DNA from 2 places in the Marichromatium sp. AB31 genome. Region 2 is predicted to be linked to the other one. Evidence: predicted binding sites of a transcription regulator. Region 2 holds the regulator's gene; the other holds the start of a gene.
What was found. Region 2 encodes FliA, which starts transcription of late flagellar genes. Its sites were predicted from a motif close to GCTAAAGTTNNNNNNNNNNCNGCCGATA; they were not measured.
Positions count from the first base shown of each region.

Region 1: a site for FliA is predicted at 5,770-5,797, ahead of EBL84_RS05575 (DUF5610 domain-containing protein). Genes of this name have one in related genera too.

Region 1 covers NZ_RHFI01000005.1:5,814-14,422, forward strand. Annotated here, with positions in the region: gene EBL84_RS05550 (hypothetical protein) at 135-470, shown strand; gene EBL84_RS05555 (aldehyde dehydrogenase family protein) at 522-2,042, opposite strand; gene EBL84_RS05560 (AraC family transcriptional regulator) at 2,197-3,129, shown strand; gene EBL84_RS05565 (superinfection immunity protein) at 3,204-3,596, shown strand; gene EBL84_RS05570 (methyl-accepting chemotaxis protein) at 3,960-5,585, shown strand; gene EBL84_RS05575 (DUF5610 domain-containing protein) at 5,835-6,998, shown strand; gene EBL84_RS05580 (rubrerythrin) at 7,002-7,520, opposite strand; gene EBL84_RS05585 (2-oxoacid:ferredoxin oxidoreductase subunit beta) at 7,517-8,359, opposite strand; gene EBL84_RS05590 (2-oxoacid:acceptor oxidoreductase family protein) at 8,352-8,609, opposite strand, start outside.
Region 2 covers NZ_RHFI01000012.1:66,379-74,987, reverse strand. Annotated here, with positions in the region: gene flhA (flagellar biosynthesis protein FlhA) at 1-1,981, shown strand, start outside; gene flhF (flagellar biosynthesis protein FlhF) at 2,004-3,278, shown strand; gene EBL84_RS10700 (MinD/ParA family protein) at 3,265-4,089, shown strand; gene EBL84_RS10695 (RNA polymerase sigma factor FliA) at 4,086-4,841, shown strand; gene cheY (chemotaxis response regulator CheY) at 4,889-5,263, shown strand; gene EBL84_RS10685 (protein phosphatase CheZ) at 5,419-6,189, shown strand; gene EBL84_RS10680 (chemotaxis protein CheA) at 6,225-8,339, shown strand; gene EBL84_RS10675 (chemotaxis response regulator protein-glutamate methylesterase) at 8,343-8,609, shown strand, end outside.

The DNA of each region.
Region 1 (8,609 bases), on a different contig from region 2:
TCAATAGACACGCGGTCCGGTGGCACGGCTCGGTCGGTGAGGCGAGCGCCTCACCGATCGCATCCCTGCAGATCGGTGCCAGGAGCGCGCGCAAGGACATCATCTCGATCAATGGACTAGCGAGGTATCCGCGCATGAGACCTACCGTGACCGCACTCGGCCTCTCCCTGGCCCTGCTCACCGGACTGGCGCCGACCACCCAGGCCGAGCCCAGGGATCAGTTCACCAAACCCGACCCGAGGGAGGTCGAGGTCCAGCAACACCCGGACCCGGATGACCTGCACGTCGCCCGCCCGCCGCTCGAGATCCGCTATCAGTGCCCGCCCGGCTGGACGACCTCGGTCGGCAGCTTCGAGCCGCACCAGACGACGGTCTGCGTACCCGAGGACGTCCCGCAGCGCATGCCCTGCCCGCCGGGCACCGTCTTCACCAGGTCCTCGTGCAGCATCTCCTGCCAGATGTTCAATTAATCGTCCGACGGACCGCCCCGGGGCTCGCACCCCGGGGGCGGCCCCGTGCGCTCAGAAGAAGCCCAGCGGGCTGGTGCTGTAGCTCACCAGCATGTTCTTGGTCTGCTGGTAGTGGTCGAGCGCCTTCTTGTGGGTCTCGCGGCCGATCCCCGACTTCTTGTAGCCGCCGAAGGCCGAGTGCGCGGGATAGGCGTGATAGCAATTGACCCAGACGCGCCCGGCCTGGATCGCGCGGCTGGCGCGGTAGGCGCGGTTGGTGTCGCGGGTCCAGACCCCGGCGCCGAGCCCGAACTCGGTGTCGTTGGCGATGGCGATAGCCTCGGCCTCGTCGCGAAAGGTGGTCACGCCGACCACCGGGCCGAAGATCTCCTCCTGGAAGACCTTCATGTCGTTGCGCCCCTTGAGCAGGGTCGGCTGCACGTAGTAGCCGGTGCTCAGACAGCCGTCGAGACACTCGGCACCGCCGCCGATCAGCACCTCGGCGCCCTCCTCGCGACCGATGTCGAGATAGGACATGATGCGTTCGAACTGCTCCTGCGAGGCCTGGGCGCCGACCTGGGTGTCGGTGTCGAGCGGGTTGCCGCGTTTGATACGCGCCGCGCGCTCGATCACCCGGCCGATGAAGTCCTCGTAGATGTCCTCCTGGATCAGCGCCCGCGACGGACAGGTGCAGACCTCTCCCTGGTTGAAGAAGGCCAGCACCAGTCCCTCGACGCACTTGTCGAGATAGTCGTCCTCGTGACGGAGGATGTCGCTGAAATAGATGTTGGGCGACTTGCCGCCGAGCTCGACGGTCGAGGGGATGAGCTTGTCGGCGGCACAGCGCAGGATGTGCTGGCCGACCGGGGTCGAGCCGGTGAAGGCGATCTTGGCGATGCGCTCGCTGGTGGCCAGCGCCTGCCCGGCCTCCTCGCCGAGACCGTTGACGACGTTGATCACCCCGGGCGGCAGCAGGTCGGCGATCAGCTCCATGAAGAGCATGATCGAGGCCGGGGTCTGCTCGGCGGGCTTGAGCACCGAGCAGTTGCCCGCGGCCAGCGCCGGGGCGAGCTTCCAGGCGGCCATCAGCAGCGGGAAGTTCCAGGGGATGATCTGCCCGACCACGCCCAGCGGCTCGTGGACGTGATAGGCGACGGTGTGCTCGTCGATCTCGGCCATCGAGCCTTCCTGGGCGCGGATACAGCCGGCGAAGTAGCGGAAGTGGTCGGCGGCGAGCGGGATGTCGGCGGCCAGGGTCTCGCGCACCGCCTTGCCGTTGTCCCAGCTCTCGGCCACCGCCAGCCGCTCCAGGTTGGCCTCGATCCGATCGGCGACCTTGAGCAACAGGTTGGAGCGCTCGGTCACCGAGGTCCGCCCCCAGGCCGGGGCGGCGGCATGGGCGGCGTCGAGCGCCAGGGCGATGTCGGCGGCGTCCGAGCGAGCCACCTGACAGAACACCTGGCCGTTGACCGGGCTGACGTTGTCCAGGTAGCGACCATTGACCGGGGCGACCCACTCGCCACCGATGAAGTTCTCATAGCGCTCGGCGAAGCGCACCACGGCGCCGGGATCACCAGGGTTGGCATAGATCATGGCTCAGATCCTCCTGTTGTCGTCATCGCTTGGGCGGCAAGACACGCGCCGTGCCGGCAACAGGACGTTAACGGGGCATGACCATCGAATACTTGCCCCGCAGTCCCCAAGACTGGCCTGACAGTCCAGGCCCGGGGACCACGGAGGGAACAGCATGTCGCCAAGCGTACCGATGTCGTTGAACACCGCCTTGCCATCGCAACCGCCGGTGGACCTGATCGAGAACCGCACGCTGTTCGCGCGTCACGCGGCCGAGCTGTCGATCTACGACACTTTCGCCCCGGCCCGCGACGTGCCGCTGCGCGCCGAGGAGCTGCTCTACTGCGCGATGACCCAGGGCCGCAAGCGGATGCACGGCCCGCACCCGGCGCACGACTTCCTGCCGCACCAGTCCTATGTGCTCGCCCCCGGCGAGCAGGTGCTGATCGACTTCCCCGAGGCGACGCTGCAACGACCGACGCGCTGCCTGACCATCGCCGTCGAGCGCGAGCGACTGCGCCGACTGTGCGACCGGCTCGATCGCCACGCGCCGCTGCCGCGCGGGCGCGGGAGCTGGCAGACGGTGTCTCGGCACAGCTGGCACGGCCATCACTCGGAGGCCACCCAGCGCCTGCTCGAACGCATCGCCGGGAGCTTTCTCCAGGCCGACGCCGACAACGACCTGGTACTCGATCACGGCGTCGACGAGCTGTTGGGCCGGCTGTTGCGCCAGCAGGGGCGCGAGTTCCTGCTCGCCTGCGCCGCCGCCGAGCCCGATCACGACCCCTTCAGCGCGGTGCTCGACCATATCGAGCGTCATCTCGCCCAGCCGCTCGACATCGAGCGGCTGTGCCGACTGAGCTGCATGTCGCGCACCCGATTCTATGCCCGCTTCGCCGCCCTGCTCGGCTGCACCCCCAACGCCTATCTGCTCGAGCGTCGGCTGCGCCGTGCCGCCGAGCTGCTCGACCTAGGGATGGCCGTCACCCGCGTCGCCTACGAGGTCGGCTTCCAGAGCCCGAGCCACTTCTCGCGCCGCTTCCAGGCGCGCTATGGGGTCGCCCCCAGCCGCTACCGAGCGCACGCCGCCCCGCCCCTGCCCGGCTGACCCGCCGGCTCGCTTCCGACTCGCCCGGGTTCTGGACTATGCTGCCCCCTTCTCGCACTTTGGAGACATCGAGCATGGCCCAGGAACACCCCACCCCGGAGACCCGCACCGACTGGCGCGACACCATCGACCGCATCGCCTCGTCCGCACCGATGCGGCTCGCCCAGGCGCTCGGGCTGCGTCTCAGCGTCACCGCGCTGCTGCTCGGCTGGCTGGTCGTGCTGGTCGGGATCAACGCGCTCTACCCGATCGACGTCAGCGGTCTCTTCCTCTCCGCGGTCTTCCTCACCCTCTATGTGCTGCCCGGGCTGATCGCCCATGACCGCGGACTGACCAGACGTCTGCGCATCACTCTCATCAATGTGCTCTTCGGCTGGACCCTCGTCGGCTGGGTCGCGGTGCTATTCTGGGCACTGCTCGGCGACGGCGAACCCAGCCCGCAGGGCGGCGCCGAACCCCAGGCCTGATCGGCCCGTCGTCGCGCGGCCCGAACCGCCCCACGGCCGCCTCGACCTTCGCCGGCAACACGGACACCCGGCGTACAAAAGTCACCGGGTTTCCGTGACCTGAACCCCGGACACCCGGTGACGATCAGGTTACAATCGCGTGGCAATCGCCCCGGGCGCATGGTCTGAAGGAGTTCGCGAAGCAGGGATCGCTCGCCCGAGGATCCAATCGCCCGAGCGCACGGATCACGCCCGGTCTTGACGTGGCCCGCCCATCCGGGCGCCCGCACTCATCACGTCCGACCCCGCCCGCATCGCCGCTCGGCAAGACAACGACCAGGACCGCCCCGGTCCACACGCACAGTCAAGAACAACCGAGCCAACATGTCCCGCATCCATCTCAGCCTCGGCCGCAAGATCGGCCTGGCCCTCACCGTCATACTCGTCTTCATGCTGCTGATCGCGCTGATCGGCTGGAGTGGACTGCAACGCACCGACAAGGTCCAGCAGGCGCTGATCAAGAGCTTCGAGCAATCCAACTTCCAGCTGGTCAAGGAGATCGACCACCTGGCCTGGGTCAACGATCTCGGGCTCAGTCTGCTGCTCGACCAACCCTTCACCGGCGAACTCGACCCGCACCGGTGTGACTTCGGCAAGTGGTACGACAGCCTGCGCAACGACCCGGGCTATGCGCGCTACCCCGAAGCGTTCCGCGCCGCCTTCGACACCATCGCGGTCCCGCATCGCGCCGTCCACGAGTCGGCCAAGCGGATCAACACCGCACTACAGCGCGGCGATCACGATCAGGCGCTGCGCATCTATCGCAACGAGACCCTCGCCTACCTGCAGACCCTGCGCCATCTGTTCGGGGTGCTCGAGGAATCGCTCCAGGCCCAGCAGCAGGAGAGCATCGCCATCTCCGCAGAGACCAGCCAGCTGGCACGCTGGAGCATGCTGGGCGCGGCCAGCGTCGCACTGGTGCTCGCGGCCCTGCTCGGCGTGCTGCTCACCCGCCTGGTGGTCCGACCGGTGCGCGCCACCACCGCGCGACTGCGTGACATCGCCGAGGGCGAGGGCGACCTGACCCAGCGTCTCGAGGTCCACGGCAACGACGAGATCGCCGATCTCTCGCACGCCTTCAATGCCTTCATCGCGCGCATTCACACGCTGGTCAGCCAGGTCGCCGGCGCCGCCAGCCAACTCTCGGCCGCCGCCGAGCAGCTCTCCGGGACCAGCACCGAGAGCCGCGAACACGTCGCCCAGCAACAGCGCGAGGTCGAGCAGGTCGCCACCGCGATGCACGAGATGGCCTCGACCGTGGCCGAGGTCGCACGCAACGCCGCCGAGGCCGCGCAGGCGGCTCAGAACACCGACAACGAGGCCGAGGCCGGCAGCGCCGTGGTCGGCGAGGCCAACACCACCATCGATGCGCTGGCCCTCGAGGTCGAGAGCGCGGCCGAGGCGATCTCGCGCCTCGCCGCCGACAGCGAGGAGATCGGCAAGGTGCTCGACGTGATCCGCGCCATCGCCGACCAGACCAATCTGCTCGCGCTCAACGCCGCGATCGAGGCGGCACGCGCCGGTGAGCACGGGCGCGGCTTCGCGGTGGTCGCCGACGAGGTGCGCAACCTTGCCAGTCGCACCCAGGCCTCGACCACCGAGGTGCAGGAGATGATCGAACGATTGCAGGGCGGCGCGCTCGGCGCGGTCGAGGCAATGGAGCGCGGTCGCGCCAAGGCCGGCGAAGGCGTCGCCCAGACCACGCACGCCGCCGGGTCCTTTCAGACCATCACCCAGTCGATCAGCACCATCACCGACATGAATGCCCAGATCGCCAGCGCTGCCGAGGAGCAGTCCGCGGTCGCCGAGGAGGTCAACCGCAGCGTCTCCAACATCAACGACGGCACCGCGCACGCCGCCACCACCTCCGGCCAGATCGCCCACGCCAGCGAGGCCCTGGCCGCGCTCGCCCTCGAACTCCAGACCCTGCTCGGGCGTTTCCATATCTGAGCCGCCAGCCGCCAGCCGCCAGCCGCCAGCCGCCAGCCGCCAGCCGCCAGGGAAGGCTAGCGCCCATGACTAAGGCCGAGAGCTGGAGACTCGCCGTTGGTGGTTCAGCCACCAGCGACCAGCTGCCAGCGCCGAAGGCTGGCAGCCATGACTGGCAGCTGGAGGCTGATCGCTGATAGCTAAGATTCAAGAACCTCTTGCCGCGGCCGTTACTCAGGGATGGAACAGACTCGCCCCGGAGGCCCAGAGATGATCTCGCTCCACTCATCCGTCTCGCAGCTCCAATCGCTCACGACCCTGCGCTCGGGTGCCGGCGCATCGGGCTCGCCGACGACAGCGACCCGCGACGGCAGCGCAGCGGCGCCACAGCAGCAGGTGCTCGAGCGACTCGCCGCGCACATCCCCGGCATGGACGCCAATGCCGTGCGCAAGCTCGACGCCGAGAACTTCACCCCGGAGAAGGTCGCCAACCGCATCGCCGATGCGGTGGCCACCGGGCTGGAGAGCGCCCGCGCCCGTGGCCGCTCCGAGGCCGAGGTCGAACAGCTCTATCAGCAGGCCGTCGAGGGCGCACGCAAGGGCTTCGAGGAGGCGCGCGAGATCCTCTCCAACCTCGACATGCTCCAGGGCAAGGTCGCCGAACAGCTCGACGAGACCGAGCAACTGACCTTCGCCGCGCTCGACGGCCTGGCCCCCGGCGGCCAGAGCACGGCGAGCAGCGCCACTACCGCCATCGGCGTCGCCGAGCGCTTCCAGCACGCCGAGTCCTTCTCGCTCGAGGTGCGCACCCGCGACGGCGACAGCGTGCGTATCGACTTCGGCCAGCAGCTCGACTACAGCGCCACTGCAGCACTCGCACGCGACAGCGAGGGCAATCAGGTGGCGCAGTTCGACGTCTCGCGCAGCGCCTCCAGCAACTACAGCTTCAGCGTCAAGGGTGATCTCGACACCGAAGAGCTCGACGCCATCCGCAACCTGGTACAGGACACCAGCGAGCTGGCCAACAGCTTCTTCCAGGGCGACGTGCAGGCGGCCTTTTCCCAGGCCGGCAGTCTCTCGTTCGACGCCGGGCAGCTCTCGCGCATGGAGCTGAACATGAGTTCGAGTACCAGCTACTCGGTCGCTCAGGCCCAGCGCTATCAGGAGACCCAGCAACTCGGCAACGACTCGCAGAGCGAGCGCCCCGGTCGTCGGATCGGTCAGCTGATGGATCAGATGCAGGAGCGCTTCTCGCAGCCTGCGCTCGGCTTCCTCGAGGACGCCCGCGCCAGCGGTGCCGAGCTGATGCAGGGCCTGGTCGAGCAGGATGAGCGCTTCGTCAGCGCCGAGAAGCAGCAGCAGGACGACTTCCGCTCGCACATGAGCCGACTGCTCGACGCCTTCGCGCCACGGCGCACCGACAGCGATGACTGAGGACTACTCGGGCAGGTTGGGCGGATCCCAGTCATCGAGTCGCGCCCCCGAGGCACAGGCCGCGCGCCACGCCGCGAGCCGCTCGAACTGAGCGCGGCTCGCGGCGGCCAGTAACACGGCGAGTTCGCGAACCTCGGGCGCCGCCTGATCGACCAACCCGGCATAGAAGTCACGACGACACCGGGCATCGCGCATGCCCAGCTCCAGCACCTCGGCCACGCTCATCAGATAGTCGACGCCCTCCCCGCCGACATCGGGCGCCGGCGCACCGTCACCACACCAAGCGAAGTCCCAGGGCGCGATGCGCGGCAGACACAGCCCACGCGCGCGGTGCTCGACCCGGGCCACGGTGGCCTCGCTGAGCCCGGCCAGTCGATCGAACGCAGCCGCCGCGGGCGCATTGTGGTGCAGCGCCATCCCGGCGGCGAGTTCGGTATAGCGCTCGTGGCTGGCGTGTTCGAGTTCGAACGCGTGGGCGAGCAGCGCCGCGAGAGAATCCACCGACCCCGGGCCCGCGCTCATGCCAGCAGCCCCGACTCGATCTCTTCGAGCGTGCACGCGGGAGCCTGCTCGGCCCGCCAGGGCGTGAGGGCGCGGCGAAACAGCAGCCCCAGGGTCTTGCCGTCATCGGCCTGGATCCGGCGCGCCGCCGCCACCGGATCGGTGCTCGGCCCCGTGTCATCGACATGCACCCGCCCCTTCCAGTCGCGATGCTCGGGCCTGAAGGTGGGACAGGGGGTGAGCACGTGCACCAGGGCGAATCCGGGATACTCGATCGCCTCGACCAGCAACCGGCTCAAGCCCGCGGGATCGCCGGAGAAGCCCCGGGCGATGAATCCGGCGCCGGCGGCCAGAGCGATCGCGGTGGGCAGGAAGCGCGGCATCCCGGTGCCGTGCGGCGTGAGCTTGGCCTGCTGCCAGTCGGGCGCGGTGGTCGGCGAGGCCTGTCCCTTGGTCATGCCGTAGACCTCGTTGTCCATCACCACATAGGTGAGGTCCTGGTTGCGCCGACAGGCATGCAGGAAGTGATTGCCGCCGATCGAGAAACCGTCGCCGTCGCCCCCGAGCACCAGCACGGTGAGTTCGGGGCGCGCCGCCTTGAGACCGCCGGCGAGCGCCAGGGCGCGACCGTGCACGCCGTGGAAGCCGTAGGCGGCGACATAGGCCGGCAGCCGCGAGGAGCAACCGATGCCGGAGATCAGCGCCAGGCGCTCGCGCGGCAACTCGAGATGGGCCAGCGCCCGGGTCAGCGCCGCGAGCACGCCGTGATGTCCGCAGCCCGGACACCACACCGGTGTCACCCCGGACTTGTAGTCACGGGCACGCAGGGTCGAGGTGGTCGGTGATTGCGACTCAGTCATCGGTCTCCTCCGCATCCAGCACCGCGGCGACGATCTCGCCCGGTCGCCACGCCAGGGGGCCGGGCCGGGCCAGCGCGCGCGCCTGTGGCGGCAGCACCCGCTGGGCATGGAGATGGGCAAACAGCTGGCCGTCCTGATTGAGTTCGACCACCCATATCCACGCCGCGCCATCGAGCGCCTCGCGCAGCGCAGCGCGCGCCAGCGGGGCGATCAGCCGCAGCGCGATCACCCGGGTCGGATGCCCCGCTGC
Region 2 (8,609 bases):
CAACATCTCGCTGTCGCTGATCGTGGTGATGGTGGCCGTCTACACCCCGCGCCCGGTCGATTTCGCCGCCTTCCCCTCGGTGTTGCTGCTCGCCACCCTGCTGCGTCTTGCGCTCAACGTCGCCTCGACCCGGGTGATCCTGCTGCGCGGCGCCGATGGCACCGATGCCGCCGGGCAGGTGATCCAGGCCTTCGGCGACTTCGTGCTCGGCGGTAACTTCGCCGTCGGTCTGGTGGTCTTCACCATCCTGGTGATCATCAACTTCGTGGTGGTCACCAAGGGCGCGGGGCGTATCTCCGAGGTCAGCGCGCGTTTTACCCTCGATGCCATGCCGGGCAAGCAGATGGCCATCGACGCCGATCTCAACTCCGGGCTGATCACCCAGGACGAGGCGCGTACGCGGCGCGAGGACATCGCCCAGGAGGCCGACTTCTACGGCTCGATGGATGGTGCGAGCAAGTTCGTGCGCGGGGACGCCATCGCCGGCATCCTCATCCTCTTCATCAATATCCTCGGCGGCATCGTCATCGGCACCACCCAGCACGGCATGTCCTTCGGCGAGGCCGGCAACGTCTATGTGCTGTTGACCATCGGCGACGGGCTGGTGGCGCAGATCCCCTCGCTGATGCTCTCCTCGGCCACGGCGATCATCGTCACCCGCACCTCGACGGCGCAGGACATGGGGCAGCAGGTGTTCGGACAGATGTTCGAGAACCCGCGGGCACTGTTCGTCGCCGCCGCCGTGCTCGGCATCCTCGGCGCCATCCCGGGGATGCCGAATATGGTCTTCCTCGGGCTTGCGGCGATGATGGCCGGCGGCGGCTATCTGCTCAGTCGTCGCAGCGCCCAGCCGGCCGGCGCCGAGGAGGTCGACCAGCTCCCGCCCGGGGTGGAGATGCCGCCGGCGCCGGAGGAGCGCGAACTCTCCTGGGAGGATGTGCCGCCGGTCGACCTGGTCGCGCTCGAGGTCGGCTACCGGCTCATCCCGCTGGTCGATCGCGGCCAGAACGGGCAGCTGATGGGACGGATCAAGGGCATTCGGCGCAAGCTCTCGCAGGAGCTCGGATTTCTCATCCAGCCGGTGCACATCCGCGATAACCTCGAGCTCGGTCCCAACCACTACCGTATCTCGCTGCTCGGGGTCACCCAGGCCGAGGCCGAGGTCTTCCCCGATCGCGAGCTGGCGATCAACCCGGGACAGGTCTTCGGCACCGTCCCCGGCACCCCGACCAAGGACCCGACCTTCAACCTCGATGCGTTGTGGATCGATCCGAGCGATCGCGAGAACGCCCAGGGCGCGGGCTACACCGTGGTCGATGCCGCGACCGTGATCGCCACCCATCTCTCGCAGGTGTTTCGCGAGAATGCCCACCGACTGATCGGTCACGAAGAGGTCCAGCACCTGCTCGATCAGCTCGGCCGGCGCTCGCCCAAGCTGGTCGAGAACCTGCTCTCGAAGACGCTGTCGCTGAGCGCGATCCTCAAGGTGATGCAGAACCTGCTCGCCGAGCAGGTCTCGATCCGCGACATGCGCACCATCGCCGAGACCCTGGCGGAGCAGGCGCAGAAGAGTCAAGATCCCGGCGCTCTGACCGCGGCGGTGCGGGTCGCGCTGGCGCGCTCGATCGTCCAGGACCTGGTCGGGCCTGCGGGCGAGCTGCCGTTGATCGCCCTTGAGCCAACATTGGAGCAACTCTTGCATAAGTCGCTGCGAGGCAGTCAGGGCGAGACCGTCGGGCTCGAACCCGGACTGGCTGAGCGGGTTCAGCGTTCGGTGGCCGACGCGGCCAGACGCCAGGAGATGGAGGGGGCGCCAGCGGTGCTGGTGGTCGCCCCGGAGATCCGTACCTGGGTCGCGAGCTGGTTGCGCGGCGCCGTCAGCAGCCTGACGGTGCTGGCCTTCACCGAGATCCCGGACAACCGCAAGATCCGGGTGGTGGCCACCGTGGGGCAGGGCGACGCCGCTCCGGCAAAGGCATGATTGAGCGAGCAGGAGTACGACCATGAGTGTGAGGCGCTATACGGCACGGGACATGCGCGACGCGATGCGTCAGGTGCGCGAGCTGCAGGGACCGGATGCGGTGATCCTGTCGAGTCGTCGGGTCGATGGCATGCTGGAGGTGATCGCCGCGCTCGACGAGGGCGATCAGGCCGCCGCGCCGGCACCGACGGTACCGACCCGTGCGCCACGCCGCGAGCGCGCGAGCGCGCCCGAGGCGCGTGCTCCGCGCCCGGCGGTGCCGGCGACCGCGACCCTGCCCACCGACCCCGAGATCGCGGCCATGCGGCGTGAACTCTGCGACCTGCGCAGCCTGCTGGTGCAACACCAGAACGCCAGCGAGTCGGCGCGCTGGGCGGCGCGTCATCCGCTCGCCGCCGAACTGGTGACGCGCCTGACCGATTGTGGCTTCACCGAGAAGCTCGCGCGCAGTCTCGCCGGCGGGATCCTCGAGGAGACCTCGGTCGAGAGCGCCTGGTCGCGGCTGCGCGCGCGGCTCTCGGCGGCGATCCCGACGGCACAGTCGCCGGTGCTCGACCATGGGGGCATGCTGGCGCTGGTGGGGCCGACCGGGGTGGGCAAGACCACCACCCTGGCGCGGTTGGCGCTGCGCCAGATCCGGCGCATGGGACGCGACTCGGTCAGCCTGGTCTCACTTGACCGCCAGCGCATTGGCGCCTACAAGCAGTTGCAGGCGTTCGGGCAGATGGCCGGGGTCTCGGTGATGCTGCTCGAGAACGAGCATGAGCTGGCGGCGTTGTCGAGTCGCGCCGGTGATGGCAGACTGATTCTCATCGATACGGCCGGGCATGCCGCGCGTGATGCCGCCGAGCGTCGATTGTTTGCGCAGGTGCGCGAGCGCATCGAGCTCGAGACCTGGCTGGTAATTGCCGCTACCCATCAGTCGATGGTGCTCAGACAGGTGCTCGAGGCGTTCCAGTCGAGCGAACCCTCGGCCCTGGTGTTGACCAAGGTGGACGAGACGGAACAGCTCGGCGAGACCCTGTCCGTGTTGATGGAGCAGCGGCTCGGTTTGATTTTTTATAGCGATGGTCAACGCATGACCGAAGATTTCCACAAGGTCGATACACTCTATCTCACCCGCTTGGCGCTCCAGGAGCGGGCGCACGCCATGCGTGCGCCGGGCGGCGCCCGCGCCTCTCTCGATGGTCTGGCAATGAACGCGATGCCGGCGTCCACGCGGACGTCTGGTGAACAGGGCAGCATGGTTCTGGAGTCGGTCTTGCCCTTCAGGACGCCTGCCCATGCAACCGCCTAGCAATCGGCTCAGGAGTATCGCCGTCGCCAGCGGCAAGGGGGGCGTCGGCAAGACCAATGTCTCGGTCAATCTCGCCGTCGCGCTCGCGCGCATGGGACGGCGGGTGATGCTGTTCGACGCCGACCTCGGTCTGGCCAACGCCGATCTGCTGCTCGGACTGCGCCCGACCAAGACCCTGTACGATCTCGTCGAAGGGCGGGTCGAGGGACTCGAGGATGTGTTGGTGCAAGGCCCGCAGGGCATGCAGCTGGTGCCCTCGGCCTCGGGTATCGCCAGCATGGCCAATCTCAGCCCCGCCGAGCATGCCGGGCTGATCCGTGCCTTCAGCTCCTACCGTCAGCCGCTCGACGTGCTCATCGTCGATACCTCGGCCGGCGTCCAGGAGTCGGTCACCGCCTTCTGCAAGGCGGTTCAGGAAGTGATGGTGGTGGTCTGTGACGAGCCGGCATCGCTCACCGACGCCTATGCACTGATCAAGGTGCTGCACCAGGATCACGGCTTGCGTCGTTTCCGCATGGTCTGCAACATGTTGAGCTCGCCGGAGGCCGGTCGGCGTCTGGTGCGCAAGCTCTCGGCCGTCTGCGCCCAGTACCTGCCGGAGGTGATGCTCGAGGCCTCGGGTATCATCCCGCTCGACGACAACCTGCGTCGGGCCGTGCAGCGGCGCGGGCCTGTGGTCGACCTGTATCCGGGCAGTCCCTCGGGGCGCGCCTTCACCGAGTTGGCGACCCGGGTCGATCGTTGGCCCATCACCGAGACCGACCTGGGCGGGATCGGCTTTTTCGTCGAACGGATGTTGCAAAGTGCCTGATGGCCCCGAAACGTCCATTGCAGGGGTATCCTAGCCTGGCCGACCGGCCCGACGAGCTGGTTGCGGCCAATGTCGATCTGGTACAGCGTATCGCGCATCATCTGGCGGCGCGTCTACCGCCGTCGGTGCAGCTCGACGACCTGGTCCAGTCGGGCATGGTGGGGCTGATCGAGGCCGCGCGCCAGTTCCAGGCGGGACAGGGCGCGACCTTCGCGACCTATGCGACCATACGCATCCGTGGCGCGATGATCGATGAACTGCGCCGCGCGGACTGGACCCCGCGCTCGGTCCATCGCAACACCCGTCGCATCGCCGCAGCCATCCGTGAGGTGGAGACGCGCGAGGGGCGCACGGCGAGCGACGCCGAGGTCGCCGCCGAGCTTGAGATCGGGCTGGCGGACTATCATGCGATGCTGCAGGACAGTGCGAGCGCCAACGTCCTCGGCATCGAAGACCTGGGCGGCCCGGAGATGGAAGCCGATCGCTGGTTGGCGGGGACGGAGGATTCGCCCCCGGAGCAGCTCGCTCAGGCGCAGTTTCGCCTGGCACTGGCCCAGGCCCTGGGTGGCTTGCCGGAGCGCGAGCGCCTGGTCATGAACCTGTATTACAACGAGGCGTTGAACCTGCGCGAGATCGGCGCCGTGCTCGGCATCACCGAGTCGCGTGTCAGCCAGATCCGCAGTCAGGCCTTGCACCGCTTGCGCTCACGGTTGTCCGACTGGACCGGCGAGGGCAGTGAGTCGCTGTTGTGATCGATAAATCCGACAATTGACACTGGGAGTTCAGTGTGGACAAAGGCATGAAGATCCTCGTCGTGGACGATTTCTCCACGATGAGACGCATCATCAAGAACCTGCTGCGCGAGCTGGGGTTCAATAACACCATGGAGGCCGACGACGGCAGCACGGCCTTGCCGATGCTCAAGAGCGGTGGCTTCGATTTCCTCATCACCGACTGGAACATGCCCAACATGGAAGGCATCGAGCTGCTGCGCCAGGTCCGCGCCGACCCTGAGCTCAAGGAGCTGCCGGTGCTGATGGTGACGGCCGAGGCCAAGCGCGAGCAGATCGTCGAGGCGGCCCAGGCTGGCGTCAACGGCTATATCGTCAAGCCCTTCACCGCCGAGACACTGAAGGAAAAGATCGATAAGATCTTCGAGCGGGTCGCAGGCTAGGGTCGGGCTGAAGCGACTGTCTCGCGCTGCGCCGGCCGTCGCCTCATCGTTCGCCCCTGGCGCTGACACATGGACTCAGCCCACTCCGGCACGTGCCTCCATGGCCGGCCCAGCCATGTCACGGGTAGCCTTTTCGTTCGGCCTGGGAACAATCGATGGACAATGACGAAACACGTTTGACCGCACAGCTTGCACTTGCGCAGGAGCTGGTCGAACACCTCCAAAACGGCGATGAGGAAGGCGCGCGTCTGGTCATCCAGCAGTTGCGCTTCCCCTACGAGCGTGAGCTGTTCGAGGAGCTCGGCAAGCTGACCCGCGAGCTGCACGAAGCGCTGCAGAGCTTCCGCGGCGACTCGCGTCTGGTCGAGATCACCCAGGACGAGATCCCGGACGCCAAGGAGCGGCTCTCCTATGTCGTCACCATGACCGAGCAGGCCACGCACCGCACCCTCAATGCGGTCGACGAGGGCTTGCCGATCGCCGAGCGGGTACATGACAGCGCGGTGCGGCTCTCCGAGCGTTGGGGGCGGTTCCGGCGCCGCGAGCTCTCGCTCGATGAGTTCCGCGAGTTCGCGCGCGAGCTCGACGCCTTCTTCTCCGCCACCGGTCAGGAGACCGAGCGGCTGCGCTCGCTGATGTCCGAGGTCATGATGGCCCAGGACTTCCAGGACCTTACCGGCCAGATCATCGGGCGGGTCATCCGTCTGGTTCAGGACGTCGAGGAGAACCTAGTCGGCTTGATTCGACTCTCCAGCGGACGCATGGAAGGGGCTGTCGCCAAGCCCGTCGAGCCGACCGTCGAGAAGGCCGAGGAACCCGCCCGGGGTGGTGTCGGGCCGGCGGTGCCCAACACCAGCGACGATCTCGGGGATGTCGTTTCGGGTCAGGACGACGTCGATGCCCTGCTGTCCAGTCTCGGCTTCTAGTTGCCCGAGCCCATCGAGTTCAGAGGATAAGGTGAATGCCAATCGACCCGAATGACGAAATTCTTCAGGATTTCCTGGTCGAGGCCGGCGAGCTGCTCGAAGGCTTGAACGAGCAACTGATCGATCTGGAGCAGGATCCGGCGAACCGCGACCTGCTCAATTCGGTCTTCCGCAGTTTTCATACCATCAAGGGTGGCGCGGGCTTTCTCAACCTCAATGCGCTGGTCTCGGTCTGTCATCATGCCGAGGACGTGTTCAATCTGCTGCGCAACGGCGAGCGTCATGTCGATGCGCAGTTGATGGATACGGTGCTGCGGGTGCTCGACGTCGTCAACGTCATGTTCGGCGACCTGCAATCGGGCAAGGAGCCCGAGCCCGCCGCGCCCGAACTGATCGCCGAACTCGAGCAGCTGGCCTCGCCTGCGGCGGCGGCCCCCGAGCCGCCCCCGGCTCCCGTCGAGCCGGTGCCTGCCGAGCCCGAGGCGGCGCCTGAGCCGCCCTCCGAGTCCGTGGCGGCGGGTGCCGAGCCCGCGGATGAAATCACCGAGCAGGAGTTCGAGGCGTTGCTCGATGCGCTCAGCGGTCAGCCCCAGTCCGGTGCTGCGCCCGCCGAGTCTGTGCCCCCGGAGCCGACCGCGTCGACTTCCGCCGAGGTCTCGGCTGCGGGCGGGCCGCCAGTCGAGGAAGAGCCCGCCGGCGAGGATACCGACCTCATCACCGACGAGGAGTTCGAGAACCTGCTCGATCAGCTCCACGGCAAGGGCGCCTTCACTGCGGCGCCCGCGCCGAAGGCGGCGGCCGAGAGCGCGCCTTCCTCACCCCCGCCGGCGCCACAGCCGAGCACCGCGCCCGCCCCCGCCAAGCCGGCGCCGAAGCCCGAGGGCGAGAGCAGTGCTGCGGCGGCTGCGGCGCGTGCCGTCAAACAGGCTGCCACTCCGACCGAGACCTCGGTGCGGGTCGATACCAACCGACTCGACGAGATCATGAATCTGGTCGGCGAGTTGGTGCTGGTGCGTAACCGGTTGAGCATGCTGCGCTCGCAGACCGAGGACGACGAGGTTTCCAAGGCGATCAACTCGCTCGCCCTGGTCACCGCTGATCTGCAGTCGGCGGTGATGAAGACGCGGATGCAGCCGATCAAGAAGGTCTTCAGTCGCTTCCCGCGTGTGGTCCGCGATCTCTCGCGCTCGCTCGGCAAGGAGATCGACTTCCAGACCTATGGCGAGGAGACCGATCTCGACAAGAACCTTGTCGAGGCCCTGGCCGATCCGCTGGTGCACTTGATCCGCAACGCCGTCGATCATGGCATCGAGATGCCCGACGTGCGCGAGGCCGCCGGCAAGTCGCGGCGCGGGCGGGTGATCCTGGGTGCGGCGCAGGAGGGCGATCACATCGCCCTGACCATCGAGGACGATGGCCGCGGCATGGATCCCCAGGCGCTGCGCCTGAAGGCGGTGGAGAAGGGGCTGCTCGAGCCGTCGATGGCCGAGCGGCTGTCCGATCGCGATGCCTTCAACCTCATCTTCATGGCAGGCTTTTCCACCAAGGAAGAGATCTCCGACGTCTCCGGGCGCGGGGTCGGGATGGATGTGGTCAAGACCCGCATCGCCCAGCTCAACGGTTCCGTCGAGATCGACTCCGAGCTTGGCCGGGGCACCCTGCTGCAGGTCAAGCTGCCGCTCACCCTCGCGATCCTGCCGGCGTTGATGGTGATCCTCGACGGGCGGCGTTTCGCCATTCCGCTCGCCTCGGTCTCCGAGATCCTCGACCTCGACCTCTCGCGCAGCCGCTTCGTCGACGAGCAGGAGGCGATCGTGGTGCGCAGCCATGCCTTGCCGATCTATCACATCGGTCGCTGGGTCCGCCCCGGTCGGGACGAGGGACCACGAGGCGAGGCCCATGTCGTGGTGGTCCAGGTCGGACAGCGCAAGGTCGGCCTGGTGGTCGACGGCCTGGTGGGGCAGGAAGAGGTGGTGATCAAGCCGCTCGGTCTCGGGTTGCGTCATGTCTCCGGGCTCGCCGGGGCCACGATTACCGGTGATGGTGGTATCGCACTGATCCTCGATGTCCCCGAGCTGCTCAAGGTCATGGGGCGCTCGGAGTTCGGCGGTCGCCGGGAAACGGTCGCCGAACTGGCCACAGGGAGCTGATCCGTGCCGCTCAAGGTTGTCGTTGTCGATGATTCCGCCTTCTTTCGACGTCGTATCGTCGAGATCCTGAATGCCGATATCGGCATCGAGGTGGTCGGTACCGCCGGTGATGGTCGTGAGGCCATCGAGGTGGTCAAGCGCCTCAAGCCCGATGTGGTGACCATGGATATCGAGATGCCGGTGATGGACGGCATCACCGCGGTACGACGGATCATGGCCGAGTCGCCTCGTCCGATCCTGATGTTCTCGACTCTCACCACGGATGGCGCG